Regions from separate parts of the Blautia sp. St.27G3 genome, predicted to be linked through region 1. Evidence: riboswitches for the same ligand, from Rfam matches in the RefSeq annotation. Region 1 holds a riboswitch; the other holds the start of a gene.
The links. Region 1 has a riboswitch for tetrahydrofolate ahead of AC6I2O_RS16490 (formate--tetrahydrofolate ligase). Riboswitches for the same ligand answer to the same signal wherever they lie in the genome.
Positions count from the first base shown of each region.

Region 2: linked by a shared signal. The riboswitch ahead of AC6I2O_RS18035 (folate family ECF transporter S component) and the one ahead of AC6I2O_RS16490 (formate--tetrahydrofolate ligase) in region 1 are both predicted to bind tetrahydrofolate.

Region 1 is NZ_BAAGFO010000003.1:501,925-507,766, forward strand. Features, by position in the region: gene AC6I2O_RS16485 (formate/nitrite transporter family protein) at 1-525, opposite strand, end outside; gene AC6I2O_RS16490 (formate--tetrahydrofolate ligase) at 720-2,405, opposite strand; THF riboswitch at 2,676-2,771, opposite strand; ZMP/ZTP riboswitch at 2,886-2,969, opposite strand; gene AC6I2O_RS16495 (YdcF family protein) at 3,050-3,799, opposite strand; gene AC6I2O_RS16500 (SEC-C metal-binding domain-containing protein) at 3,853-4,353, opposite strand; gene AC6I2O_RS16505 (Na+/H+ antiporter NhaC family protein) at 4,796-5,842, shown strand, end outside.
Region 2 is NZ_BAAGFO010000004.1:136,374-142,215, forward strand. Features, by position in the region: gene recJ (single-stranded-DNA-specific exonuclease RecJ) at 1-33, shown strand, start outside; gene leuS (leucine--tRNA ligase) at 110-2,524, shown strand; gene AC6I2O_RS18025 (HPr family phosphocarrier protein) at 2,786-3,046, shown strand; gene AC6I2O_RS18030 (putative ABC transporter permease) at 3,069-3,449, opposite strand; THF riboswitch at 3,654-3,760, shown strand; gene AC6I2O_RS18035 (folate family ECF transporter S component) at 3,843-4,409, shown strand; gene AC6I2O_RS18040 (bifunctional folylpolyglutamate synthase/dihydrofolate synthase) at 4,619-5,842, shown strand, end outside.

The sequences.
Region 1 (5,842 bases):
CAGTTTTGCACCGCACCAGATGGCAAGGCATACCAGCACATTACATAAAACCGCTTTTGCAAAAAGATTGAGCGGAGTTCCCGCCATCTTTGCAGCTGCTGTGCTTGTCAGGAACGTGCCAACCGCTTCATTGCTCATAATTCCAGTCGCCGTAAAAACAGCCGCGCCTACAACAGAACCGAGGAGGTTGCCGATGTAGCATACCACCCAAAGCTTGATCGTTTTTCCCCAGGAAACAGTTCCTGTCAGGCTTCCGACAGCCATTACAAAATTATTGCCTGTGAAAAGTTCAGCGCCTGCAACCGTCACAAGACAAAGGCCAACGGAGAAAATAATGCCGCAGATCAGCTTCTGCATCGGTTCCCCTGCCATATTTCCGCCTACAATTCCCATCAAAATACTTCCAAATGCTATGTATAATCCCGCCAGAAATGACATCAAAACATAACCAAACGGATTTTTTTCCAATAATCCGACTTTTCCTCTGGCAGTATTGCCTACTGCTTCTATTTCATTTTTAAACATATCGTTTCCTCCCTGCACACGTTCCAATCAGTTTGCAGCTGCGCTTCCGTCTTTTCTACCCCTGCAACTGCCAGCTGACTGATAAAATATAGTTAGAAAGCCGGGCGCGTATCAAGCCGCCCGGCTTTTGGCCAAAACAATTTCAACACATCTGAATCTGATCTTCTCAAATCCACGTATGGTCTTTTCAGAATTTAGAACAGTCCGGAAATCTTTCCTGTCTCGTCTACATCAATTCTCTCTGCAGCCGGAACCTTCGGCAGACCCGGCATTGTCATGATTTCTCCGGTCAGAGCTACGATAAAGCCTGCACCTGCCGAAATCTTCAGGTTACGTACCGTAACTTCAAAGTCCGTCGGAGCGCCAAGTTTTGTCTGGTCATCTGTCAGAGAATACTGGGTCTTTGCCACACAGATCGGGCAGTTGCCGTAGCCAAGTGCCTCAAGCTCTTTTGCCTGTTTCTGTGCATTTGCAGTCAGAACCACTTTCTTGCCGCCGTAGATCTTCTGTACGATCTGATTCAGCTTATCTTCGATGCTTCCTTCCAGCTCATAGCTGTAAGTAAAGTCGTTCGGCTCTTCTACAAGACGGATTACTTCTTCTGCAAGGCGTTTTCCACCTTCGCCGCCCTTTGCCCATACTTCAGAAAGTGCAACGTTTACGCCAAGCTCTCTACACTTGCTCTCTACGAGGTCAAGCTCTGCCTTTGTATCGGTCGGGAATGCATTGATTGCAACCACGCACGGAAGTTTGTATACGTTCTTGATGTTGCTTACATGTTTCAGAAGGTTCGGAAGACCTTTCTCAAGTGCTTCCAGGTTCTCATTGTTCAGATCAGCCTTCGCCACGCCGCCGTTGTATTTCAGTGCACGAACTGTAGCAACGATAACAACTGCGTTCGGTGTCAGTCCTGCCATACGGCACTTGATATCAAGGAACTTCTCTGCTCCAAGGTCTGCACCAAAGCCTGCCTCTGTGATCGCATAATCACCAAGCTTCAGAGCCATCTTTGTAGCGATTACGGAGTTACATCCGTGAGCGATGTTTGCGAACGGTCCGCCGTGTACGATAGCCGGTACATGCTCCAGAGTCTGAACAAGGTTCGGCTTCAGAGCGTCCTTCAGCAGTGCACACATAGCACCCTGTGCATTCAGATCGCCTGCTGTTACCGGCTTCTGCTCGGAAACCTTGCCATATGTATATCCAATGATGATCCGTGCAAGACGGTTCTTCAGGTCTGTAATGTCACTTGCAAGACACAGTACTGCCATGATCTCAGATGCTACAGTGATGTCATAACCATCCTCTCTCGGCATACCGTTCGTCTTTCCGCCAAGTCCGTCTACCACGAAACGAAGCTGACGATCGTTCATATCCACACATCTTCTCCATGTAATCTTACGCGGGTCGATGTTCAGCGCATTGCCCTGGTAAATATGATTGTCAATCATAGCTGCAAGCAGGTTGTTTGCTGCGCCGATTGCGTGGAAGTCACCTGTGAAGTGAAGGTTGATATCTTCCATCGGAACTACCTGTGCGTATCCGCCGCCTGCTGCTCCGCCCTTAACGCCGAATACCGGTCCGAGAGACGGCTCACGAAGAGCTACCATAACATTTTTGCCAAGCTTCTGAAGTCCGTCAGCCAGACCAACTGTCGTAGTTGTCTTTCCTTCACCTGCCGGTGTCGGGTTGATCGCGGTAACAAGAACCAGCTTGCCATTCGGCTTGTCAGAATCTTTCAGAAGATTGTAGTCAATTTTTGCCTTGTAATTTCCATACTGCTCCAGATATTTCGGGTCAATGCCAGCCTTTGCTGCGATCTCCGTAATCGGAGACATAACGGTTTCCTGTGCGATTTCAATATCAGATTTGAATCCCATTGTAGTAAAATCCTCCTTAAATATATTTTAATTGTTTATGAACTGTTTTGTTAAGGTACAAAAAAAGCACCTCAAGCGTCTGATGAATCTCATGCACCCAGCCGGCTTGCCGTTTTCCCGGCTCCCGGAGGCAATCAGAAAAGGGTCTGAATCCAAACGAAGCAACCTCTGCAAAATACAGACTCTGCAAAATCCATCCGCCGCTTTTCTTTTACCATACCGATAACCGCACTAAAACTGCGCAAAGGGACACTTCATCCATCTTAACGCAGTAGCGGAAGCGATACTGTAACGCGGAGGAACTCCTTCGTTCACAAAAAGACCTTCCCATCTTGTGACACTTAACGTACTTGTATCTTCTCTACTTTCTTTATAGAAGAAATAGATATAAAATTGTTGATGAAGATTTCTGTCTGCTGCTTTTGCTCTTTACACCTGACGGTTGGACCTGATAAATAAAAAAGACAACACTTGTTTTTCAAATGCTGTCCAGACGGTCGACAAGCCCTATTATCTTGATTACCTTGTGGTGCTCCACAAAATCCGTCAGCAATCAAAACCTTCAACTGTCGTTTATTATAGCAGATAACTCCGGGCTCGTCAAGAAATTGACAAGAAAATATCAATGAAATTTTGTATTAATTTCAGTGCAAAGCGTCCACGAGAAGCGCACAGATTTCCCGCAAAATATTGTGCGGCTGCATTCCAAGATCTGCTGAAGCCGGAATACCAGAAACAGACTGATACCCTGCTGCCCTCGCGAATTTCACTGCGCGGTAAATGTGAAAATTATTGGATACTACGCCCACCTTCTTATTCTTTAATTCATACTTTTCATCAGAAAAACGAAGGTTCTCTTCCGTACTGGTAGACTGATCTTCCAACAACAACCGCTCTGCCGCAATCCCCTTCTGCATCATATACTGATACATACACTGCGCTTCTGATATCTCTTCGTCCGGTCCCTGCCCACCGGAAAGCACAAATATTGTGTCCGGATTTTCCTGCGCATAAGCAACAGCCCGGTCCAGTCTGCGGCGCAGAGCCCGTGAAGGAGCTTTCCCTCGCACCTGTGCGCCAAGCACAACGACGTAATCCAGACCTGACTCCGGTTTTACACTCATAGCCCCTACAATCCGGCTGCCAAATACTGCAATCACAACCATCCCTACCGCCACCAAGGCTCCCATTACCCCGATTACAAATCGGACGGTTGCTGACGGATTCCTGTCCTGGTGAAGGAGCAGCTGCCAGAGAAACATACAAAATCCACCTCCGACAAGCCAGATCCACACAATACTTGTTTGAAACCCTGCATATAAACCGATTGCAATATAATATAAAAAGCACAGGATGCCCAGAACCAGACATCCTGTTTGTAAATAATTTTTCATACCTTATCCTATTTCAATCTTTTTAAGCTTGTTGGACCGCTTACGGTAAATCTTTATCTGCCGCAGCAGAATTTATATTTCTTACCGCTTCCGCACGGACACGGATCGTTGCGTCCCACCTTGCGCCCTTTTACAATTGTATTCATTTTTTTGGCCTCAAGGTAAAGCGCTTTTTTCTTCTCTGCGTCAAAAATCTTGTCCCATGCCGGCAAATTGTAAAGCCAGTCCGCTTTTGCGTCCACCATGTTTTTATAAAGCAGTTCGTTGTCAAAATCAAGGCTGACAACCGTATCCTCTTCCATCTCCTCAATCGGATTCGGTTTTTTCAGGCTGTCGTTGATTCCATCCAAAAAGCCTGTCATCTTCATAACTGGAATATCATATTTCTCTGCCAGCTCCTTTACTGTACCGGAAACAGCCTCCTCCGGGTTCTCAAGAAGCTGTTCATAAATCCCTTTCTCTGTCAGAAAGTAATCAGACCAAAACTGCTGAAGCTGCTTTTTATCTGTCTCCTGAGAGTATGCTATATCTCTCCATGTCTGTAATAATCCCATAATGATACCATCCTTTGTTTCATAATTTTCTTCATAATGATCGTTAAAAAAATTCTTTCTTATTATATAACACTTTATCTGTCATGACAAGTAAAACACAGTGTTTTCACAAAAGATACTTTTTTTCAGATATTTTTTTAAATTTTTTTCATTCCCTGTATATTCCCTCAAAAAGCGGTCATACTATAACTAATCTCACAGGAAAACAGCTCATCGGAGCGATCGGAAGCTTTTCTTATGAGATTAGCGTATGCTCTTATCATTGGATCCCCCTCCGATGATAATACAAAAGATAAAAAAATACTTATCCTCCCCTTTATTGAATCTGCAGATGTGAAAAATGTACATCTGCAGATTTTTCATTGAAAAAACCGACATTTTTTGATATAATTTCACAAAAATAACCTGTCAGTTCAGGAAAGAAAGGGAGAGGAATTAAGTTATGGATGTTTCAATGTTTATCGGCACATGGTGGTCTCTCGTGCCGCCGCTTCTGGCCATCGTTCTGGCCCTCATCACAAAGGAGGTTTATAGTTCCCTGTTTGTCGGTATCGCTGTGGGAGCGCTGCTATACACAGGTTTTCAGCCATGGGATGCCTTTGTCGCATTCTTTGACATCATGAAAAACAGTATGAACCTCAATATTCTGATTTTCGATGTACTCCTCGGAATGATTATCGTTCTGATGGCAAAATCAGGCGGCTCTGGAGCATACGGCAATTGGGCCGGCAAAAAAATTAAATCAAAAAAGAGTGCCCTACTCGCTACAACCGGCCTCGGCGTTCTTATTTTCGTAGACGATTATTTCAACTGCCTCACTGTCGGCTCTGTTATGCGTCCTGTCACAGACCGTTTTAAAGTTTCGAGAGCAAAACTTGCGTATATCATTGACGCTACGGCAGCCCCGATCTGCATCATTGCGCCGATTTCCAGCTGGGCCGCTGCTGTGAATTCCTATGTTCCGGAAGACGCCGGTATTACAGGTTTCCAGCTTTTTCTCCGGACCATCCCCTACAATCTTTACGCGCTGCTCACGCTCGCCATGGTTCTCTACATAATTTTAACAGGCTTTGATTTCGGCCTTATGAAAAAACATGAACGAAATGCTGCAAAGGGCGATCTGTTTACGTCTGGCGCGGAAGAGTTCGAGCAGACAAAGCCGGAAGAGAATTTCACAAAAGGCCACGTCCTGGATCTCGTCCTTCCGGTTGCCGTTCTGATTATATCCGCCATCGGAGCCATGATCTACACAGGTTACCTCGACGGCGCAACAGACATCATAACTGCATTTGCAGGCTGCGATGCAGAGACAAGTCTAATTTTTGCCACAATGGTCACAGTCCTGTTTATGATGATTCTCTACCTTCCGCGTAAAGTCATTACCTTTAAGGGCTTTATGGACAGCTTTGTAGATGGATTTAAGCTGATGATCCCGGCTGTTGCGATTCTGATCTTCGCCTGGGCCTTGAAAGGTATGGGAGATGCGCTC
Region 2 (5,842 bases), on a different contig from region 1:
TCGTTGCAGATTGTGATTAAAAATTATTTATAACGGCGCAACTACTTGACAAAGCAAAGCCCGAAGGCATAAAATATTTACCATGTAAAACAACTGGAGGAGAGAAAAAATGGCAGTATCTTATAACCACAGAGCCATTGAATTAAAATGGAGAAAAAACTGGGAAGAGCACCCGGTGAATGTAGATGATGGCAAAAAGCCGAAATACTATTGTCTGGACATGTTTCCGTATCCGTCAGGCAGCGGCCTTCACGTAGGTCACTGGAGGGGATACGTTATTTCTGATGTGTGGAGCCGTTACAAGATGATGCAGGGCTATTACCTGATTCATCCAATGGGCTGGGATGCATTCGGCCTTCCGGCTGAGAACTACGCGATCAAGATGGGCATTCATCCGGCTATTTCTACTGCACAGAATGTAGCCAATATCAAGAAGCAAATTAACGACATCGCTGCCATTTACGACTGGGACCGTGAGGTGAACACGACAGATCCGGATTTCTACAAATGGACACAGTGGATTTTCGTGAAGATGTTCAAAGAAGGTCTCGCTTATGAGAAGGAGTTTCCGATTAACTGGTGTCCGTCCTGTAAGACGGGCCTTGCCAATGAGGAAGTTGTAAACGGCTGCTGTGAGCGCTGCGGCGCGTCCGTGACGAAGAAGAATCTGCGTCAGTGGATGCTTCGCATCACAAAGTATGCAGATCGCCTTCTGAATGACCTGGATAAGCTTGACTGGCCGGAAAAGGTAAAGAAGATGCAGTCTGACTGGATCGGCAAGTCCTACGGTGCAGAGGTAGAGTTCCCGGTTGAGGGAAGAGAAGAGAAGATCACTGTCTACACAACGCGTCCGGATACACTCTACGGAGCTACCTTTATGGTACTGGCTCCGGAACATGCTCTGGCAGCATCCCTGGCGACAGAGGAGACGAAAGAGGCTGTGGAGAAATATATCTATGATGCTTCTATGAAGTCCAATGTAGACCGTCTGCAGGATAAAGAAAAAACCGGCGTATTCACCGGAACGTATGCGGTCAATCCGCTGAACGGCGCAAAGGTGCCGATCTGGCTTTCCGACTATGTACTTGCTGATTACGGTACGGGAGCTATCATGTGTGTACCTGCGCACGATGACCGTGACTTTGAGTTTGCGAAAAAGTTTGATATTCCGATCATCCAGGTTATTGCGAAGGATGGAAAAGAAATCGAGAATATGACGGAAGCGTATACAGATGCGGTGGGAACCATGATTAATTCCGGCGAGTGGAATGGTATGGAATCTGCTGTTCTGAAAAAAGAAGCCCCGCATATCATTGAGGAGCGCGGACTTGGCCGTGCGACAGTAAATTATAAGCTGCGTGACTGGGTATTTTCCCGTCAGCGTTATTGGGGCGAGCCGATTCCGATTATTCATTGTCCACATTGCGGCAATGTTCCGGTACCGGAGGAGGAGCTTCCGCTTCGTCTGCCGGAGGTAGAGTCGTATGAGCCGACCGGTACAGGCGAGTCACCGCTGGCAGCGATTGACGAGTGGGTGAACTGCAAGTGTCCGGTCTGCGGCGCCGACGCAAAGCGCGAGACCAATACGATGCCGCAGTGGGCAGGATCTTCCTGGTATTTCCTGCGCTATGTGGACAACAAAAATGACAAAGAACTGGTATCAAAGGAGAAAGCTGACAAATACCTGCCGGTTGATATGTACATCGGCGGCGTGGAGCATGCTGTGCTGCACCTGCTTTATTCCAGATTCTATACAAAGTTCCTTTATGATATCGGGGCAGTTGATTTTGATGAGCCGTTCCACAAACTGTTCAATCAGGGTATGATTAACGGTAAAAACGGTATCAAGATGAGCAAATCCAAAGGAAATGTGGTTTCGCCGGATGATCTTGTGCGCGATTATGGCTGTGACAGCCTGCGTATGTACGAATTGTTCGTAGGACCGCCTGAGCTTGACGCTGAGTGGGATGACCGCGGTATCGACGGTGTATACCGTTTCCTGAACCGTTTCTGGAAACTGGCGATGGACAGCAAAGAGGCAAACGTAGCTGAGACGAAAGAAATGGTGAAGCTGCGTCACAAATCAGTCTATGATATTACGCAGCGCCTTGAGAACTTCAGTTTGAATACGGTTATTTCCGGCTTCATGGAATACAACAACAAGATGACTGACCTCGCGAAGACGAGCGGAGGTATCGACAAAGAGACAATCGAGACCTTTATCCGGATGCTGGCACCGTTTGCACCGCACATTGCAGAGGAACTCTGGGAGGCATACGGCCATACGGATTCTGTTTTCCATACAAGCTGGCCGGAAGCAGATCAGGAAGCCATGAAGGACGATGAACTTGAGATTCCGGTTCAGATCAATGGCAAGACAAAGACTGTGATTATGGTTCCTGCGGATATCTCCAAAGAGGATGCGATCGCGCGAGGTAAGGAAGCGCTGGGCAATAAGCTGAACGGGACGATTGTGAAAGAAATTTATGTTCCGAAAAAGATCGTGAATATTGTGCAGAAATAAAAGAATCAAATCAGAATTGAGATAGTAAAATCAGAAGCAGAATGTAAAATAAATAAGCTGTTGTACAAGTGTGATCTTGGGCAACAGCTTATTTTTTATAATACGGCAGTTATGTTTGTTTGATCGGAAAAATGAACAAAAATGAAAAAAATGAACAAACTGTAAATAGTTCTTTAAAATTTGTATATAGTGTTGAATATGGACAAATAATTTTGTATAATATTATAAAAATTGTCGAAAATAAGTTGGGAGATGAACAAAATGGTAAGCAAGAACCTGGTAGTCCAGTCAAAGGAGGGGCTGGATATCCGTTGCGCAGAGCTTCTGGCACAGACAGCAGAGAGCTGCGATTCTAAAATTGTAATATTATACAGACATAATGTGGTAAATGCCAAAAGCATGTTGAATATACTTTCTGCTGCGATTAAAGCAGGGGACGAGATAGAACTTCGCTGTACGGGACCAAATGAAGAAGCGGATCTGGAAAAAATGGAAGAGGCCGTCCGGCGTCTGAGAGAGTGAAAAAAGGCTGCACAGTATCTGATTACTGTTGCAGCTGTTTTTCGTAAAAAAGTCCGGTCAGAAACCAGAGTGGTGCGTAATCCAACCGGATGACACCGTTCACATGGTACGGAGAGTCGCTGTAATCCCAGGGACAGCAACCACGCTTTTTCAGATAAGTACCGGAGGTGTATTCCACAAAAAAGATGCCGAGCATATAGACAAGCCCCCTTGTTATCATCCTGCACTTTTTCAGGCAGGCAGACAGCGGGGAGATGAAAGAGGCCATTCCGTAAATGGGAAACATCCGCAGTGATGAAAATCCCATCAATTTCGGATCATTGTGAATGAGGGAATTTAATCCGGTCCACAGTACTTCGATACACCAGCCATACATGCCACATTTGATAAATTTGGATTTCATGATAAATTTCTCCTGTCTCAGGAATTGGATTGTTTCAAAAATAGTTTTTCCGATTGGAGAAGAAATATGCCAGGATGAAAGGAAAATCTGGCAATAATCTGTTACGAAAGAATGTATTTTTTACCATTGTAAATTTATTGTGAAACATGCTAAATGTGCTTGCATTCTATAAAATTTATGTTATAATGTGTCTAAATAAATAATAGCGAAGTAGGAATTTGCGCGTTAAGTTGTCAGCGGCTGGGGAGTCGCCCTGAACCGAAAAACCATGTTTAAAATGTGTTTGCGATGCATTTTCCGCACCCGTTGCTACAATATGAGGACGCCTCATAATGTGGAGCGAATATTATTTATCGTTACTTATTTTTTCTCTCATTATGGAGGTGTTTTGTTATGCAAAAAAATAACAGCAAAATGAAATGGGATACCCGTACACTTGTTTTTCAGGGACTTTTGATTGCGTTGCATATTGTGCTGGCGCGCCTTGTGGTGATTGATCTTGGGTCCTACCGTATTACGATCGGCAGCGTCTGCACCGTTCTGACAGGACTCTGGTTCGGACCGGTGGCAGGAGGTATGAATGGTCTTCTGTCAGACCTTATTGGTTGCGTGCTTAAGGGTTATGCGGTAAATCCTCTGATTACCGTAGCGGCAATCCTCTGGGGTGTGATTCCTGCATTGATGCGTCCACTCATCACCGGCGGCAAAGTGCGGAAGACGGCAATGCTCAGCATTTCAGTCGTAGTGTCCTCTATTCTGGGTACGCTGGTGTTTACAACGGCAGGCTTAGTATTGATTATCGGCTACAATTTCTATGCAATTATGCCGGGACGTATCGTACAGTGGGCGATTATGACGCCGATCTACTGTGTACTGACTGCGGTTTTGTACTTCAGTCCTCTGACCAGTATGGTGTTGAATATGACTGTTCGCAAAGCAGATCAGACAGCGAATGCCTGAAAAATATGGCTTGAGTGCAAGACAGAATAAAAGATAAAAAACGAACAAAAACAGAACATAGCTCCAGATGATTCCCCATGGAGCATAAGGGGCGGGCGCTGCGATGATGCAGCGCCCGTATCTGTATGATTAGAGATGATTTGGAAGTTGTTAATGTTAAAAATTAAGATAACAGAAAAAAGGGATATGTCCCTGTTTGGGAGGATTTTATGAATTATCAGGAAGCAAGAGCGTTTATCACGGAGGTATCGGCAAAGGGTAGTGAACTGGGGCTTGAGAGTATTACGAATCTTTTGGCGTTGCTCGGCAATCCGCAGGATGAGCTGAAGTTTGTGCATGTGGCAGGAACGAACGGAAAGGGGTCTGTGCTGGCGTATATGTCTACGGTGCTGGAAAAAGCAGGGTTTTTGGTGGGAAGATATATCTCTCCGACGCTGTTTTCTTACCGGGAAAAGATTCAGGTCAACCGTGAGTTTATCAGCCGCGAGGAATTTGCAAAGGCAGCCACAAAGGTGGCGGAAGCATACGCCCAGATGAAAGAAAAGGCTATGTCGCTGCCAACGGTTTTTGAGGTAGAAACAGCAGTGTCATTTCTTTATTTCCAGAAGATGAAATGTGATTTGGTGCTTCTGGAAGTAGGGATGGGCGGGAGACTGGATGCCACAAATGTTATTCGGACGCCAGTTCTTACCATGGTAGCATCTGTCAGTATGGATCATATGGAATTTCTGGGAAATACACTCGCGGAAATTGCATGGAACAAGGCAGGGATTTTCAAGCCAGGTGTTCCGGCAGTCTGTGCACACCAAAAGCCAGAGGCAGAGGAAGTAATCAGGCAGGAGGCCGAAAAAAATAAAAGTTCCTGTACTTTCGTGGATACAGGCCGGATTTCAGAGGTCCGTTACGGTCTGGAGCAGCAGAGCTTTGTCTACAAAGATTTCGGGAAGGTGGAAATTTCACTTGCAGGGGCGCAGCAGGTGGAAAATGCAGCGCTTGCACTGGAAGGAATCGCGGCATTGCGGGCACATGGATATGAGATTCCGGATGTGGCGCTGCGGGAAGGAATGAAGGAGACAAGCTGGCTGGGGCGTTTTTCTGTGATTCACAAAGAACCGCTTCTGATTCTCGATGGTGCGCACAACCCGGATGCAGCGCTGCGGCTCCGGGAGTCGCTGGAAACATATTTTAAAAACAGAAAAAAATATTATATCTTTGGCGTGTTTTCTGACAAGGAATATGATAAGATTATAGAGATTACGGCTGGTCTGGCAGAGCACATCTACACGGTAGAAACGCCGGACAATCCGCGTGCGCTTCCGGCAGCTGATCTGGCAGAAGCAGTGAGCCGTGTGAATGCTTCTGTTGAAGCGGTGGATGACATTGAGGATGCAGTCAGAAAATGCTTTGCAAAGGCTCAGACGGACGACGTGATC